DNA from 2 places in the Exiguobacterium sp. s11 genome. Region 1 is predicted to be linked to the other one. Evidence: riboswitches for the same ligand, from Rfam matches in the RefSeq annotation. Region 1 holds a riboswitch; the other holds the start of a gene.
The links. A riboswitch is a leader RNA that binds a small molecule or an ion and turns the genes downstream of it on or off. The one in region 1 is predicted to bind S-adenosylmethionine.

Region 1 (7,452 bases):
TTACTGTTTAACTTGTCGCCATTTGGACACTGGTTTGTCGGTAAGCCGGAAAATAATCCGAATTAGCATCTGACCCGTATCGTATACACAACTGATCGTATACGGCTGGTTGAAGAATCGATTTTCCTTGATGATACTCAAATAAACGGTACCCGGTGTAACGGCATTTACTCTCAAAGAGACTATCCCGTTCTTGATATCCACCTCCGAGATGTTGTTCGACGAGACCGCGTGCTTTCGCCTGAAGAATCGCTTCGTACTCAAGTCGTTGATTTGGGAACATCTTCGCTTCGTCCCGCTTACAACCAATCAAATGACCGTGGGCATATTCTTTTCCGAGCAATACGAAGTATCCACCAACAGGTTTTCCGTCGATTTCCGCAATCAGTAACAATGGCTCACAGAGTGGATTCGCTTCAAATAATTGCTCAAAATAACTCGCCGTAAAATAGTAATGAGCCGAAGCATTCTTCCGGTCCATCGTTTCATGATACAACGCCAAAAAAACAGATAAATCGTCTCGTGTTCCTGTTCTAACGGTTAACGGTGAAGCGAGCGATTTACGAATCATACTTCTCGTTTTCTTATGGAACGTCTGCATGATTTCTTCTAGTGAGGGGCGCAAATCAATGCTCGTCGTATGACGGATGAAAGAAGCTTCCGTCCAGTTACGCATAAGTCGTTCATTGCCCGTCAACGGATTAAAGCGAATCATTTCCGAGACGACCGATTCTTGCTCCGCCCACCTTTCAAACGATAGACGTGCATGCTGCATTTCAGTTGCGGTTAAGCGACCGACGATTTCCGGTCCGCCGTAGCCATACGGCGTGATGAGATCTGAATAAGGCGTATCAAAAATCCGACGCTTTAAAAAGGGATAGAACAGTGTTCCCGCATGACCTTCATAACGGAATAACACCGCTTGCTCAGACGGTCTAGCGTTAAGCGTGACGTATTGGTGACTGTAGAAGATATCAAGAGGCTGTTGCTGTACGTGTGTCGTCCAAGTTGCGGCATCTGTGATGAATTGACACCTTTCCATTCGTGCACCTCCAGTCAAAAAGAAGCAACGTTCACATGAACTTTCTTTTCAAGTTCTTGATTAGAAAGTACCCGTTTCTTTGCCGAAATATTCCATATTAATAATGATTTGTTTTATAATTAGCGCATTAATGATGTAAAAAAAAGACAGCGAATCTAATGTCCGCTGTCTTACAGATGATGCTCATGATGTGATTTTAGGAATGGCACGAAGGAATACGACGCCTGCTAACAGAATCAATCCAATCAATGTCAAGAAGACCGCTGACATACCGGATAAATCGTAGATCAACCCTCCGACGGTCGGACTGATCATCCGTCCCGCTGAAGCGGCAATATTGACGTATCCCTGGAACTCTCCTTCTTTTCCGATTGGCGCGAGTCTCGCCGCCATAGCAGGAACCGCTGGCCAGATGAACATCTCACCAATCGTCAAAATGATCATCGCGACGAGGAACATCTTGAAGCCGCCTGCGAACGGAACGATCAGATAAGACAAGAGGAAGATTCCTGTACCGGTCATCAATTGTCGCTTCAAGTCATCTCCAAACCACCGGAGAATTGGTGTTAATAAAGGTTGTGCGAACACGATGAGTGCTCCGTTGATCGTCCAAAGAATCGAGTACTCGGAAATCGTGACACCGAGCGATTTCGTGTGTACGGCAAAGGTTCCTTGCCATTGCACATAAACGAACCAAAGTAAGGCATACCCGATCGAGACGAGCAACATCGTCCGTGCCGCACCGCGCGCAAGGGGTGTGCGTGTCGTTTCGATCTCGTCATGTGCCGCATGCATCCGCGCTGGTGCCTGAATCCAGGATAAACCGACTAACAAAATGATGGCAAAGGCGATGTAGAGGACGAGATTGGCGATGAAGATGTACTGAATCGAAAAGGCAGCGATTTGACCACTGACTGCTGTCCCGAGCGCTACACCGACGTTTTGTGCGACATAGATCGCATTAAAGGCACGGCGCCCGCCTTCCGGCCAGATGACACCCGTCATCGCGTAGATCGTCGGAAAAACCATCCCACCGACGAATCCAATCAATCCAAGCATCGCGACGTATCCGAGGTACGTCTGATGAAATAGCAACAAGCCAACGGAAGACAGGACAAGTCCGATGACACTGATGACAAGCGTCTTCTTGCCACCGAGACGGTCAAACGCTTTTCCACCTAAGTAGTTTCCGACGATTGCTAAGGCAGAGTTGACGAACAATGCCATCCCTGCTTTTGTCATCGACTCTCCTAAATATTCATGAATATATAATGTATTAAACGGCCATAAAAAAGAGGATCCCGTCGTATTGATGGCCATCGCAAGGACGAGGATCCAGACCGCTTTTGGTAATTTTGGCATACCTGTGGTCCTCCTATTTCATTCTCAACCTTGCCACTTTACGCAATCCGTCCCCTAACTGTCAAGCTACTTCGCTTTTCGTCAACGAATCAAAAAATGATATAATGCAGAAAGAATCTTGCACATACTGAACCATTACTAGAAAAACAGACTATAGGAACAGGAGTCTATGCCATGTCACTTGCCCGTGTATTACCTTATACGAAACAATTACTCGAGTCCGTTATCGAGCCCGGAGACTGCGTCGTCGATATGACTGCCGGAAATGGACATGATACACAGTTTTTAGCAGAACGTGTCGGTCCAGAAGGAAGGGTTCTTGCGTTCGACGTCCAGGCACAAGCCATTGAGGAGTCGACGCGACGTCTCGACGAAGCCGGAATGTTAGCACGCGTCGACCTTTACCATGAAAGCCACATCCATGTCGGTGCCCGTCTTTCGGACGAACAACGTCCTGTCCGCGCTGGTGTCTTCAATCTCGGATACCTGCCTGGAAGCGACAAATCAATCACGACGACCGGAGAAGAGACGCTTGAAGCACTCGATGCCCTCCTCCCGGTCCTCGCTCCCGGCGGTCTTGTCGTCCTCGTCGTCTATCACGGTCACTTGGAAGGAAAACGAGAACGTGACGCTGTCCTCGATTACGTCACAGCCCTTGATCAGCAAGATTATGCCGTTCTCCAGTATCGCTTCTTGAACCAACAAAATCATCCCCCGTTCATCATCGCGATCGAGAAAAAAGTACGCGGATGATGGGCACAAAAAAGTGATGCCCCTTTTTTAGAGGCATCACTTTTGTTATTTCATTCTTCAACAAGCTTAAAGAACAACATTAATTTTTCTGCAAACCGTGTGTTCAACCGTTCGAAACTAAAATGCGGAAAACCGTGTAGACGTTGTAAGTAAATCTGATCGCCACCCATTTTCCGGCATACTTCAAGTGTCAGCTTGACGTCTGCGAACTGATCGTCCGGTGCATAAAAACAAGCCAAGTTCACACGCGGCAGTTTTTTTCGTTCTTCGTCATGTACGACGATCTCTTCTTCGATTTCCCGGTACTGTGCATAGGTCAGTTCACCGATGCGAACGGTATCTTCCGTACTTTGACCAAACGGCAACGTACCGAGTGGCGCATCGGGCCGGAAACGATCGAACGCACTTGCGAAGACTTGTTTGACGCCTCCGAGTTGTTTCGAAGGGTGCCAATCAAACAACGGTGAAATGAATGCAAGGCTTGCTACCGGTAATTCATATTCTTGCAACAGACGATTGACGACGAGTGCGCCCATGCTACAGGCGACGATATGAATCGGTAGCTTGCGTTTCCCGGCTTCACGTAATGCTTCTTTTAACAGTTGACCATGTTCTTCAAACGAGATACGACGTGGGGCGTCGACGAGCAATACTTCATACTCTCGTTCGAGTACCCGAATCAAAGCTTCACTCGGACGGGCACGCAGTTGTAACGGATAGACTAATACGATGATTCCTGTTGGTTGTTCAACCACAAACTCACCTCTTCACTTCATACTTCCTATTTACGATACCTTATTTCAAACGCACACAAAACCGTCCCAAGACGGATTTCACGAGGCGACATGGCGAAGGCGAATGACAGATTCTACTTGCCCAAAGACTTCTTCCGTCATCTCACTGAGTTCTTCAAAACCGAATGAGGTCAAGAACTGACGCGCTTTATAGTTACGTGCCTCCACATATACTTCGAGTGGGACGGCTCCTTGTCGTTCGAGTTCACGGATCAATCGTCGTCCGATTCCGTTTTGCTGATATTTCGGTAAGACGTACAGACGAATGATTTCCCACGTTCCCTCAACATCAACAGCATGAATGAAACCGACGATTTCCTCATCGATGATTCCGACATAAAAATACTCTCCCCGTGCTTCTTCTGCCGTCCGAATCGCACGAACAACCTCCTCTTGCGGATACGCTTCCTGCACGAAATGCGCTTTCGAGCGCTCGGAATAGATTTCTGCGTACGTATCCAACCAGGATGTGACGGCAATGTCATGAATACGTCCTGCATCGGCTGGAATAGCTTCGCGTATTTCCATAATCGGAACCCCCCTTTGTATTCATACGAATCGACTCATGTACTTTTACCCTCTTCTAGAAAAAACATTCGTTTCCTGCAAAGTTCCACGTAAACAAAAAAGTCCGAAAACCCGCGTAGGGTTCTCGGACTTTTTGATTATGCGAAACGTTTTGCCTGTTCTTCAAGAACTGCTGCTTTATCTGTTTGCTCCCATGGAAGCTCAACATCTGTACGACCGAAGTGACCGTATGCAGCTGTTTGACGATAGATCGGACGACGGAGATCAAGCATGTTGATGATTCCAGCCGGACGAAGATCGAAGTTTTCAGCAACCAATTCGACGAGTTGTGCTTCAGGAAGTTTTCCTGTACCGAATGTATCAACCGCGATTGATACCGGGTGCGCGACACCGATTGCGTACGCGAGTTGAACTTCTGCTTTGTCTGCAAGACCTGCAGCAACGAGGTTCTTCGCGACGTAACGTGCTGCGTATGCAGCTGAACGGTCGACTTTTGTTGGATCTTTACCAGAGAATGCTCCACCGCCATGGCGTGCGTATCCACCATACGTATCAACGATGATCTTACGACCCGTCAATCCAGCATCTCCTTGTGGTCCGCCGATGACGAAACGACCAGTTGGATTGATGAAGAATTTCGTTGCTGCGTCGATGTATTCAGCCGGGATGACCGGTGTGATGACGTGTTCTTTCAAGTCAGCTTGAATTTGCTCAAGCGTAACTTCTTCCGCGTGTTGTGTCGAGATGACGATCGTATCGACACGAACCGGCTCGTTGTTCTCGTTGTATTCGACCGTGACTTGTGTTTTTCCGTCCGGACGAAGGTAGTCGAGTTGACCGTTTTTACGCACTTCTGCCAAACGGCGTGCGAGACGGTGTGAAAGCGAGATTGGAAGTGGCATGAGTTCTGGTGTTTCTTTCGTTGCGTAACCGAACATGAGACCTTGGTCTCCTGCACCGATTGCATCAATTTCTGCATCAGACATGCTACCTTCACGTGCTTCAAGCGCTTGGTCTACACCAAGAGCGATGTCTGCTGATTGCTCATCGATTGATGTCAATACAGCACATGTGTCCGCGTCGAAACCGTATTTCGCGCGTGTATAACCGATCTCACGAATCGTTTCACGAACGACTTTTGGAATGTCGACGTAAGTGGATGTCGTGATCTCACCTGCAACGAGAACGAGACCTGTTGTAACAGAAGTTTCTGCCGCAACACGCGCGTTTGGATCCGCTGCGAGGATTGCATCAAGAATTGAATCCGAAATTTGGTCACAGATTTTATCTGGATGACCTTCAGTGACTGACTCCGACGTGAATAGTCGGCGATTAAGGTTTGTCATGTATGACCCTCCCAAAAAAGAATTTGACGGTGTACTCATTTCCCCTAGTTGAGTGGGACGGTAAAATGAAAAAAACCTTTCCAAGTCCAAAAAATGGTCAGGGAAAGGTTGTGCGTTCTTCCTTTACCCTCTTATCGTTCGAAGTGTTTACTTCGCTTCAGGAGAGCACCTTTTCCCTCATTAATATGTGAATTAATGTAGGACGGTTGCCGGGTTTCTTCGGGCCTTGTTCCCTCCACCTGCTCAGAATAAGAGTATCCGTTACGAATTACATGATATAAAGTTGTAACTACTCTGTCAAGCAAGGTTTCAAATTCTAGTCGAAACTTTTTGAAAGAGATGTTAAACTGTTAATGCTGAAAGCGTTTCCAGATAAATAGAAATCAGCACTAGAAAATGATTGCTCTCTCTTTAGTATGTCATATATAATAAATGTGTCATACTAAATACAGTGAGCCAAAACCAACGTAGGGGAAAGGTGGGGTCAGGATGCCGATGACGGTCCTGAATATCGAAGAACTACTCAAGAAAGAGCATGTGTTCAAACAACTATCTGTTGCTGAACTTGTCGAACATGCGATTCGAAACGAAGAAGGTGTCCTTGCTGAGAACGGCGCATTATCTGTAGAAACGGGGAAATTTACAGGTCGTTCACCAAAAGATAAGTTCATCGTCCGTGATTCTTCCTGCGAGTCTCACATTGATTGGGGTCATGTCAACCAACCAATGGATGGAGACAAATTTGAACAATTGTTGCAAAAGGTTCTTCGTTACATGAACGAAGCTGATCATCTTTACTACACAGAAGCTGCTGCTGGAGCAGATACGCACTTCACCCTTCCGGTCCGTGTGCTCACACAATATGCTTGGCATAACCTGTTTGCCAAACAACTCTTTTTACGCGAGTATCCTGAAGTGGCTGCCTTCGAACCGTTCACGGTCGTCTACGCGCCACATTTCAAAGCAGATCCTACCGTTGACGGAACGAACTCCGAGACGTTCATCGCGATGTCGTTCGAACACCGAATCGTCTTGATTGGTGGAACGGAATACGCTGGAGAAATCAAAAAGTCGATCTTTTCCGTCATGAACTACCTCTTACCACAAGAAAACGTCCTTTCGATGCACTGCTCGGCAAACGTCGGACACGAAGGCGACGTCGCCTTGTTCTTCGGTCTATCTGGTACTGGTAAGACCACCCTTTCAGCCGATGATAGCCGTCAATTGATCGGTGACGATGAGCATGGTTGGTCGCACGATGGTGTCTTCAACATCGAAGGCGGATGTTACGCGAAGACGGTCAATCTATCGCGTGAAAAAGAACCGCAAATCTTTGACGCGATCCGTTTCGGAACCGTCCTTGAGAACGTCGTACTCGACGAAGCCCGTCATCCTGATTACGATGATACATCGTTGACGGAAAATACGCGTGCTGCTTATCCGATTACGGCAATCGATAACATCGCTGTTCCGTCACGCGCTGGTCATCCGAAGACGATTGTCTTCTTGACAGCTGATGCGTACGGCGTCTTGCCTCCGATCAGCAAATTGACGAAAGAACAAGCGATGTATCACTTCCTATCAGGATATACATCAAAACTCGCTGGAACAGAACGTGGGGTCACGG
Region 2 (7,452 bases), 450 kb from region 1:
AGCGAGCACCTCCTCAACGGTTACCTGTGCCTGATCGATGTAGTGTAAGGCACGTTTCACTTCTGTCGTCTCACCGATCAGTTCAACGAGTAATGTGCCGAACGGCGTCTCCTGCAACTCCGTGATGCTACCGTGCAGGATATTGACATCGACGTCGAAGCGTTTTGCGACTTGCGATAAGAGTGGTTGTCCGGTGTGATGTCCAAGGAAGTGAATCTTATAGATTGGATGCGCATTCCGGGACTCGATCAACTGACGAATCGACGCTGGAATCTCGTCATGCATGACGGAGCGAACGAAATTTTTCGCTGTCTCAGTCTGCGGGTTTGAAAAGACATCAAAGACCGTTCCTGACTCGATTAGCTTCCCAGCTTCGATGACGGCTACACGATCGCAAATCTCCCGGATGACGCCCATCTCGTGGGTAATCAAAAGAATCGTGATCCCGTACTCGGCATTGATCCGTTTTAATAACTGAAGAATATGATGTGTCGTCTGGGGATCAAGTGCTGACGTCGCTTCGTCACATAAAAGGACGGAAGGTTGCGTCGCGAGTGCCCGGGCGATACCAACGCGCTGTTTCTGCCCACCCGACAATTGATCTGGATAATGATCCGCCTTGTCCGCGAGATCGACGAATTCGAGCAACTCCGTCACCCGACGGCGAATCTCATCTTTCTTGACGCCTGCGAGAACGAGTGGTTTTGCAACGTTCGTAAAGACCGTGTTCGCATTCAATAGATTGAAGTGCTGAAAGATCATTCCAATCCGTTGTTTTGCTTGGCGTAATTTTTTCGGAGACAGTTGCGTTAAATCTTCCCCATCGACCGTCACCGTTCCTGACGTCGGTCGTTCTAACAGATTGACACAGCGGAGCAGTGAACTTTTCCCGGCACCGCTAAAGCCGATGACACCAAAGATTTCGCCTTTCTCGATCGTCAGGTCGACACCGTCGAGCGCTGCAATCGTCTGATCTTTCGTGACGTACGTTTTTTTGACTTGATGAAATGCAATCATTCCGTTTTCCCCCTTCATTCAACAAAAAAGGTCCCTTCTTGAGAAACAAGAAGAGACCTGGATCCGCACAGTGGCAGAATCCACTCCACTCATCTCTCAGACATCTGTCTGATGGAATTGGCACAGTGCTCATAATGAGTCTGTTGCCGAGGTTTCGTAGGGCCAGTCCCTCCACCTCTCTGGATAAGTATTGCGGTATGAAATTCGTATGTGTGTTGTTGCGTTGTTGCTTATGTCGTAAAACTAATTTTTACATTACGGGTCGAAACTTTAAAAGTCAACCAACTTTGCAAAAATAATCCATTTGGCGCATATCGATGGATTTACAAGTTATGAATTAGCTTAATGAACGGATCACGATTCGTCAAGAAAGATTTGACAAGTCATTTTTGGTCGTGCTACCATCGTTTCAATGATTATTCCGACAATTCCAATATGATATTTATCAAGAGTGAACGAGAGACCTGGCTCTATGACTTCACGGCAACCTGCAATTTGTAAGGTGCTCCGACCAGCAAAGCGCGGCTTTGGATGATACGGTGAAAAACTCGTGGGCGTCCAAGAAGTGACGTCGACGAGTTTTTTTCATGAATGGAGGAAAAATAGTAATGATGAACTATCCTGTATTGACTGGTGCTGAAGCGTTTTATTTTCAAGGTGGATCGATCGGCATTCTAATCTGTCATGGTTTTAACGCCACTCCGCAAAGTGTCCGGGACGTCGGTGAGGCATTCGCTGCTGAAGGTTTTACCGTCTATGCCCCGCGCTTACGTGGACATGGAACGAACGTCCGCGAGTTCGAACAATCGACTGCTCGATGTTGGAAGCAAAGCCTGCAAGACGGCTATGAACGTTTACAAGAAACATGCGATCAAGTCTTCGTCATCGGTCAATCGATGGGTGCGACGCTTGCGCTGTCGCTCGCCGCTGACGGGATTCCGTTTGCCGGCATCATTACGATCAATGCCGCACTCTCCGTTCCATCCTATGAATCACTTTCGTTCGAGGACGGTCCAGAGTATTTACCGGAAGGCGCACCGGACATTAAGCGAGCAGCCTTTGAAATCATCTATGATCTTGTTCCGAGCCGTTGTGCGTTCGAACTTGTTCGCCTAATGGATGAAACAAAAGGACGCCTTGGATCGATCCTTCTACCGACATTGATTCTTTACTCAGCGACCGATCACGTCGTTCCACCTTCGAGCTCGGATTATCTGCACCAGCACATCGGAACAAATGATAAACGAAGCTACTGTTTACTGAACTCGTATCACGTTGCGACACTCGATCATGATCAGGATTTGATTGTTCGTGAGACGATTCGCTTTATCGAACAATCGTGTCAGTTTTCGCAAGAAACAGGCTGAATCAAAAAAACAGCTATTCGTTTCCATATGGAAGCAAATAGCTGCTACATCAAAGGATGACCATCATCGGTACGTCTTTTTTTAATTTTCTTGGTGCTGCACCGATTGGAGCGGCTTCGGTTTTCCAGGTACCTCATGGCAATGACGGCAACGTGGCTCATACGATTCCGACGCTCCGACTAGGATGATCGGATCATCGTAGTTCGCTGGTTTCCCGTCAATCAAACGTTGTGTCCGGGAAGCCGGATCCCCACATGAAAGACAGATGGCTTGTAGCTTCGTCACGAATTCTGCACGCGCCAGTAATTCAGGCATTTTCCCGAATGGCTCTGCCCGGAAATCTTGATCAAGGCCTGCACAAATGACGCGTTTTCCGTCTTGTGCGAGTGCTTCGATGACTTGTACGATCTCATCATCAAAGAATTGAACTTCATCAATGCCAACGATTTGTGTTTCTTCTGCTACTGCCGCGTAGAGATCACGACTCGTCGCCATCGGAATCGCTACGACAGAGTTGCCAACGTGAGAGACGACATGCTCTTCATGGTACCGGTCGTCGATTGCCGGCTTGAATACTTGCACGGGCAGTTTGCCGTACTGCGCCCGTCTGACACGACGAATCAACTCTTCCGATTTCCCGGAAAACATACTGCCACAAATTACTTCGATCCAGCCGTACTGATTTATTACATGCATCATCGTCCGACACCGTCCTCTAAAAATAGTCACTTTAACGAGTATAGCCCGAAACGGTATCGAGAAAAAGGGTTGACTTCCGGAAATCAAAATTCATTTTTTCTTTCCCTAGAATTTTTGTCCTTTCATTCCAACTGCCCCCTATTTCCTGTACACTGAAGAAGAAGATTCTCACGAAAGAAGGTGTCCCCGATTCATCATCTCTTACATGACATCCTGCACCAATATGGTGCCCTTGGTCTCTCCGTCCTTCTCGCAGGTGGTATCGTGGGATTGCCGGTTCCTGATGAGACCCTGCTCGTTTTGTCCGGATTTTGGATGCATCAAGGCAATCTACCACTCGTCGGTACGATTCTCGCCGCTTACGCCGGCAGTTGCATCGGGATGACGATCAGCTATTTACTCGGATTAAAACTCGGTATGCCACTACTACACCGCGTTGGACCGAAAATGCGTATCTCAGAAAAACATATTCTTTCCGCTGAAGCCGGTTTTCGTCGTTACGGAAAATCGGTCTTGATCATCGGTTACTACATACCTGGTCTCCGCCAACTCTCTGCCTTTTTTGCAGGCGTCTCAAAAATGCCGTTTCGCGTTTTTGCGAGTTATGCGTATACAGGTGCCTTGATTTGGATCAGCGTGTTCTTAGGTGCCGGTTACTTCGTCGGCCGCCATCTCTCGTTCCATAAAGTCATGGACTATGTCTTGGCACATCCGGAAGTCATGCCCTATTTAATCGGGATTGCTGGCGGAATCGCCTTCTCGTTCGTCTTGAAGACGTATCTCACTTATCGTTCACAATTCAGTCTATACAAAAACAGCCTGCTTCCGTAATGGAGGCAGGCTGTTTTTTAAGAACCAACAAGTAATTACTTGCGGCCGTATTTTTTGTTGAAGCGATCGACACGACCATCTGCCGCGTTGAACTTTTGACGACCTGTGTAGAATGGGTGCGAGTCTGAAGACACATCCACACGGATGAGTGGGTACTCGTTACCATCTTCCCAAGTGATCGTTTCGTTCGAAGAACGAGTAGAACCGCTTAAGAATTTGTACTCAGTCGTTGAATCCATAAATACTACTTTGTTGTAGTTAGGGTGAATTCCTTGTTTCATGGTTGATTTCTCTCCTTCCGCCCTGGTTCATTTGCTGAGCCAGAGTAAGTTACCTTCCTATACTAAACGATTTTTTTATGCGTCGCAATAGTTATTTTTCTGTCGTCGTTTCCTTCTTGACGGTACGTGGTTTAGCTGGCGCGCGTCGGACCGCCTTCTTCTGTTCTTTCTCAAGTACGACGAAAAATTCTTCATTATTTTTCGTATCACGAATCTTACGCAGGAACGTATCGACGAACTCGTTCGACTCGTTCATCGTCCGGCGAATCGCCCAAAGCGCATCAAGCTGCTCTTTCGGAAGCAACAGTTCTTCCTTCCGTGTACCGGACTTCCGAATGTCGATCGCTGGGAAGATTCGACGCTCTGACAACTTACGATCGAGATGCAGTTCCATGTTGCCAGTTCCTTTGAATTCCTCATAGATGACGTCATCCATGCGCGATCCTGTCTCGACGAGTGCTGTCGCAAGAATCGTCAAACTACCACCGTGTTCGATGTTTCGCGCTGCACCAAAGAACCGTTTTGGCTTATGGAACGCAGCCGGATCAATTCCGCCCGAGAGCGTCCGACCACTTTGCGGTACCGTTAAGTTATAGGCCCGTGTTAGACGCGTGATCGAATCCATCAAGATGACGACATCCTTCTTGTGTTCGACAAGCCGCATCGCCCGCTCGAGGACCAGTTCAGAAATTCGGACGTGGTTGTCCGGTGTTTCGTCAAACGTCGAGCTGACGACGTCTGCTCCTGGAACCGAACGCTCAATGTCCGTTACTTCCTCAGGTCGCTCATCAATCAAGAGAATGATTAGTTCGACATCCGAATGATTCTCCTGAATCGAGTTTGCGATTTCTTTAAGGAGTGACGTCTTCCCTGCTTTTGGCGGTGCGACGATCAAACCACGTTGACCAAATCCAACCGGTGCAATCATATCCATGACACGAACGGATAGATGGCGTGGTTCTGTCTCAAGTCGCATCAATCGGTCCGGATAAATTGGTGTCAGTGCCGGGAAAAATAACCGGTTACGGGCAGTATCCGGTGCTTCACCGTTAACGGCTTCCACGCTAAGTAACCCTTGGAACCGTTCGTTTTCCTTCGGTGGACGGACTTTACCTGTGACGACATCACCATTACGTAGATTAAAGCGTCGGATTTGAGATGCTGCGATATAAATATCTTCAGAGGATTGGGAATAATTGATAGGACGAAGGAAGCCAAAGCCACCATCGTTTTGCATTTGTGGATTGCCAGGGATGACTTCGAGTACCCCTTCGAGGAAATAAAGACCAGTCGATTCAGCCTGTGCTTTTAAAATCTTGAACATCAACTCGCGTTTACGGGCTTCCCGGTATTGTGGGACATTTTTCGTCTTTGCGATTTCATAAAGTTCTTTTAATGTCAGTTGGCTCAATTGAGCCAGTGTATAGGAACGTTCTGGTTTATCTTTTTTATCAGTTGTTGGCATGTTCTTCACCTATTCTTTATAAATTCAACTGCATTCAGCATACTTCCATACATACATCAGGAGGTATGTAATTTTATTCGTGAACTAAAGGTATCATATTTTTTTGAATTCGTCGTCAACAATCCTTTGCGTTTCTTACTTTGTAATATTCAAGGATATTATTTCAGTTATGTTACAAAAACATCTATTTTGTCTTCTAACTGAAAAAACGTTTTCAAGTGTGCGCATGCTAAGATATTCCTGCAGACAAAATTCTTACACAGTTGTAAGGTTCACTGCTTAACCAAACACTTAATGATTTCATCATATAACTTACGGACGCAACACACTACATTAAACGGAGGAATTCTTAACATGAAACGTTTTCTAGCATCGATCGCGACAGCAGCCTTAGTGGTTTCAGGTTTTACATCAGTGGGTACAGGTAAAGTTGAAGCAGCAACAGTCACGAAAGTCAAGATCACGGACAACGGTCTTCGTGTTCGGACAGCACCTTCTACGAAAGCAAGCATCGTCGGGAAAGTCAACGCTGGTCAAGTCTTTACATATAAAGGCAAGTCAGGCAGCTGGACAAAAATCTCATACGGCGGTAAAACACGCTATGTCTACTCACAGTACACAAAGACATACAAATCATCTTCAAGCGCTAAAAAAACAACGAGCACATCTTCTAAACGGACTAAAATCCTAAGCGAAGCAGCAAAACATAAAGGTACACCATATGTATGGGGCGGAACGACGACTCGTGGATTCGACTGCTCTGGTTTCACAAGCTACGTCTACAAGAAAGCGGCTGGTAAAACATTACCACGTACGTCTTCTTCACAATATTCTTCTTCTAAGAAAGTCAGCGTTTCTAAAGTACAGCCAGGAGATCTTGTCTTCTTCTCACACGGTAGCGGCATTCAACACGTTGGGATCGCAACAAGCAAGTCAAGCATGGTCAACTCAGAAACAGGTGGCGTTAAATACTCAAGCTTCAAATCAGGGTACTGGGGTTCACGCCTTGTCGGCGCAGGATCTTACCTATAATTCATCATCTCAAAGCGGTTGAGCATTGGCTCGATCGCTTTTTTTCATCGAATCGATTACAGGAGGAGGAAATCGGATGCATGTCTTAATCACAGGTGCTTCAAGAGGTCTTGGTCGTGAATTTGCTTATCTGCATGCCAAGCAAGGGGATCACGTCTTGCTCGTCGGACGCGATGCGACAGCACTCTTCGAAACGAAGTTCCATGTCGAGCGACTCGGGGGAACGGCAACCGTCTTTCCGTATGACTTAACGCAGCCGACGCATCGTCTCGCACTATTTCGGGCAACGGAACAGATTCCGGTCGACTGCGTCATCAACAACGCCGGGATCGGCGTCTTTGGTTCTTTCCTTGAGACCTCGTTCGAAGACGAGTCCCGGATGATTGCCTTGAATATCGAAGCATTAACACACGTAACGAAGGTCTATGCCTCTCGCATGAAAGCACAGGGAATCAAAGGACGTATCGTCCATCTCGCATCAACGGCTGCGTTTGAAGGTGGTCCATGGCTGAGTGTCTACTACGCGACAAAAGCCTATGTCCTTCATTTCTCGGAAGGCTTGAAGGAAGAACTCGCACAAGACGGGATTCAAGTCAGCGTTGTCTGTCCAGGCGCGACCCATACCGGTTTCGAATCAGCAGCAAATCTCGAACAGTCACGCTTGTTCTTGCGACCTGGTGTCATGGATGCTCCGACGGTTGCGCGCATCGCCTACCGCGGCTATATGAAGGGGAAAACGTTCATCGTTCCTGGCTTCGGG

Region 2: it holds a riboswitch for S-adenosylmethionine, as region 1 does, so the genes downstream of both, KNQ12_RS07260 (alpha/beta hydrolase) here and metK (methionine adenosyltransferase) in region 1, are expected to answer to the same signal.

What each region holds. Positions count from the first base shown of each region.
Region 1 covers NZ_JACSNF010000001.1:939,425-946,876, forward strand. Annotated here, with positions in the region: gene KNQ12_RS05105 (peptidoglycan bridge formation glycyltransferase FemA/FemB family protein) at 8-1,042, opposite strand; gene KNQ12_RS05110 (MDR family MFS transporter) at 1,226-2,404, opposite strand; gene mnmM (tRNA 5-(aminomethyl)-2-thiouridylate-methyltransferase MnmM) at 2,558-3,157, shown strand; gene KNQ12_RS05120 (serine aminopeptidase domain-containing protein) at 3,208-3,912, opposite strand; gene KNQ12_RS05125 (GNAT family N-acetyltransferase) at 3,991-4,479, opposite strand; gene metK (methionine adenosyltransferase) at 4,617-5,825, opposite strand; SAM riboswitch class I at 5,954-6,080, opposite strand; gene pckA (phosphoenolpyruvate carboxykinase (ATP)) at 6,315-7,452, shown strand, end outside.
Region 2 covers NZ_JACSNF010000001.1:1,389,111-1,396,562, forward strand. Annotated here, with positions in the region: gene KNQ12_RS07255 (methionine ABC transporter ATP-binding protein) at 1-1,017, opposite strand, end outside; SAM riboswitch class I at 1,104-1,207, opposite strand; SAM riboswitch class I at 1,457-1,558, shown strand; gene KNQ12_RS07260 (alpha/beta hydrolase) at 1,626-2,384, shown strand; gene KNQ12_RS07265 (thymidine kinase) at 2,466-3,080, opposite strand; gene KNQ12_RS07270 (DedA family protein) at 3,264-3,914, shown strand; gene KNQ12_RS07275 (type B 50S ribosomal protein L31) at 3,950-4,195, opposite strand; gene rho (transcription termination factor Rho) at 4,287-5,660, opposite strand; gene KNQ12_RS07285 (C40 family peptidase) at 6,015-6,692, shown strand; gene KNQ12_RS07290 (SDR family NAD(P)-dependent oxidoreductase) at 6,769-7,452, shown strand, end outside.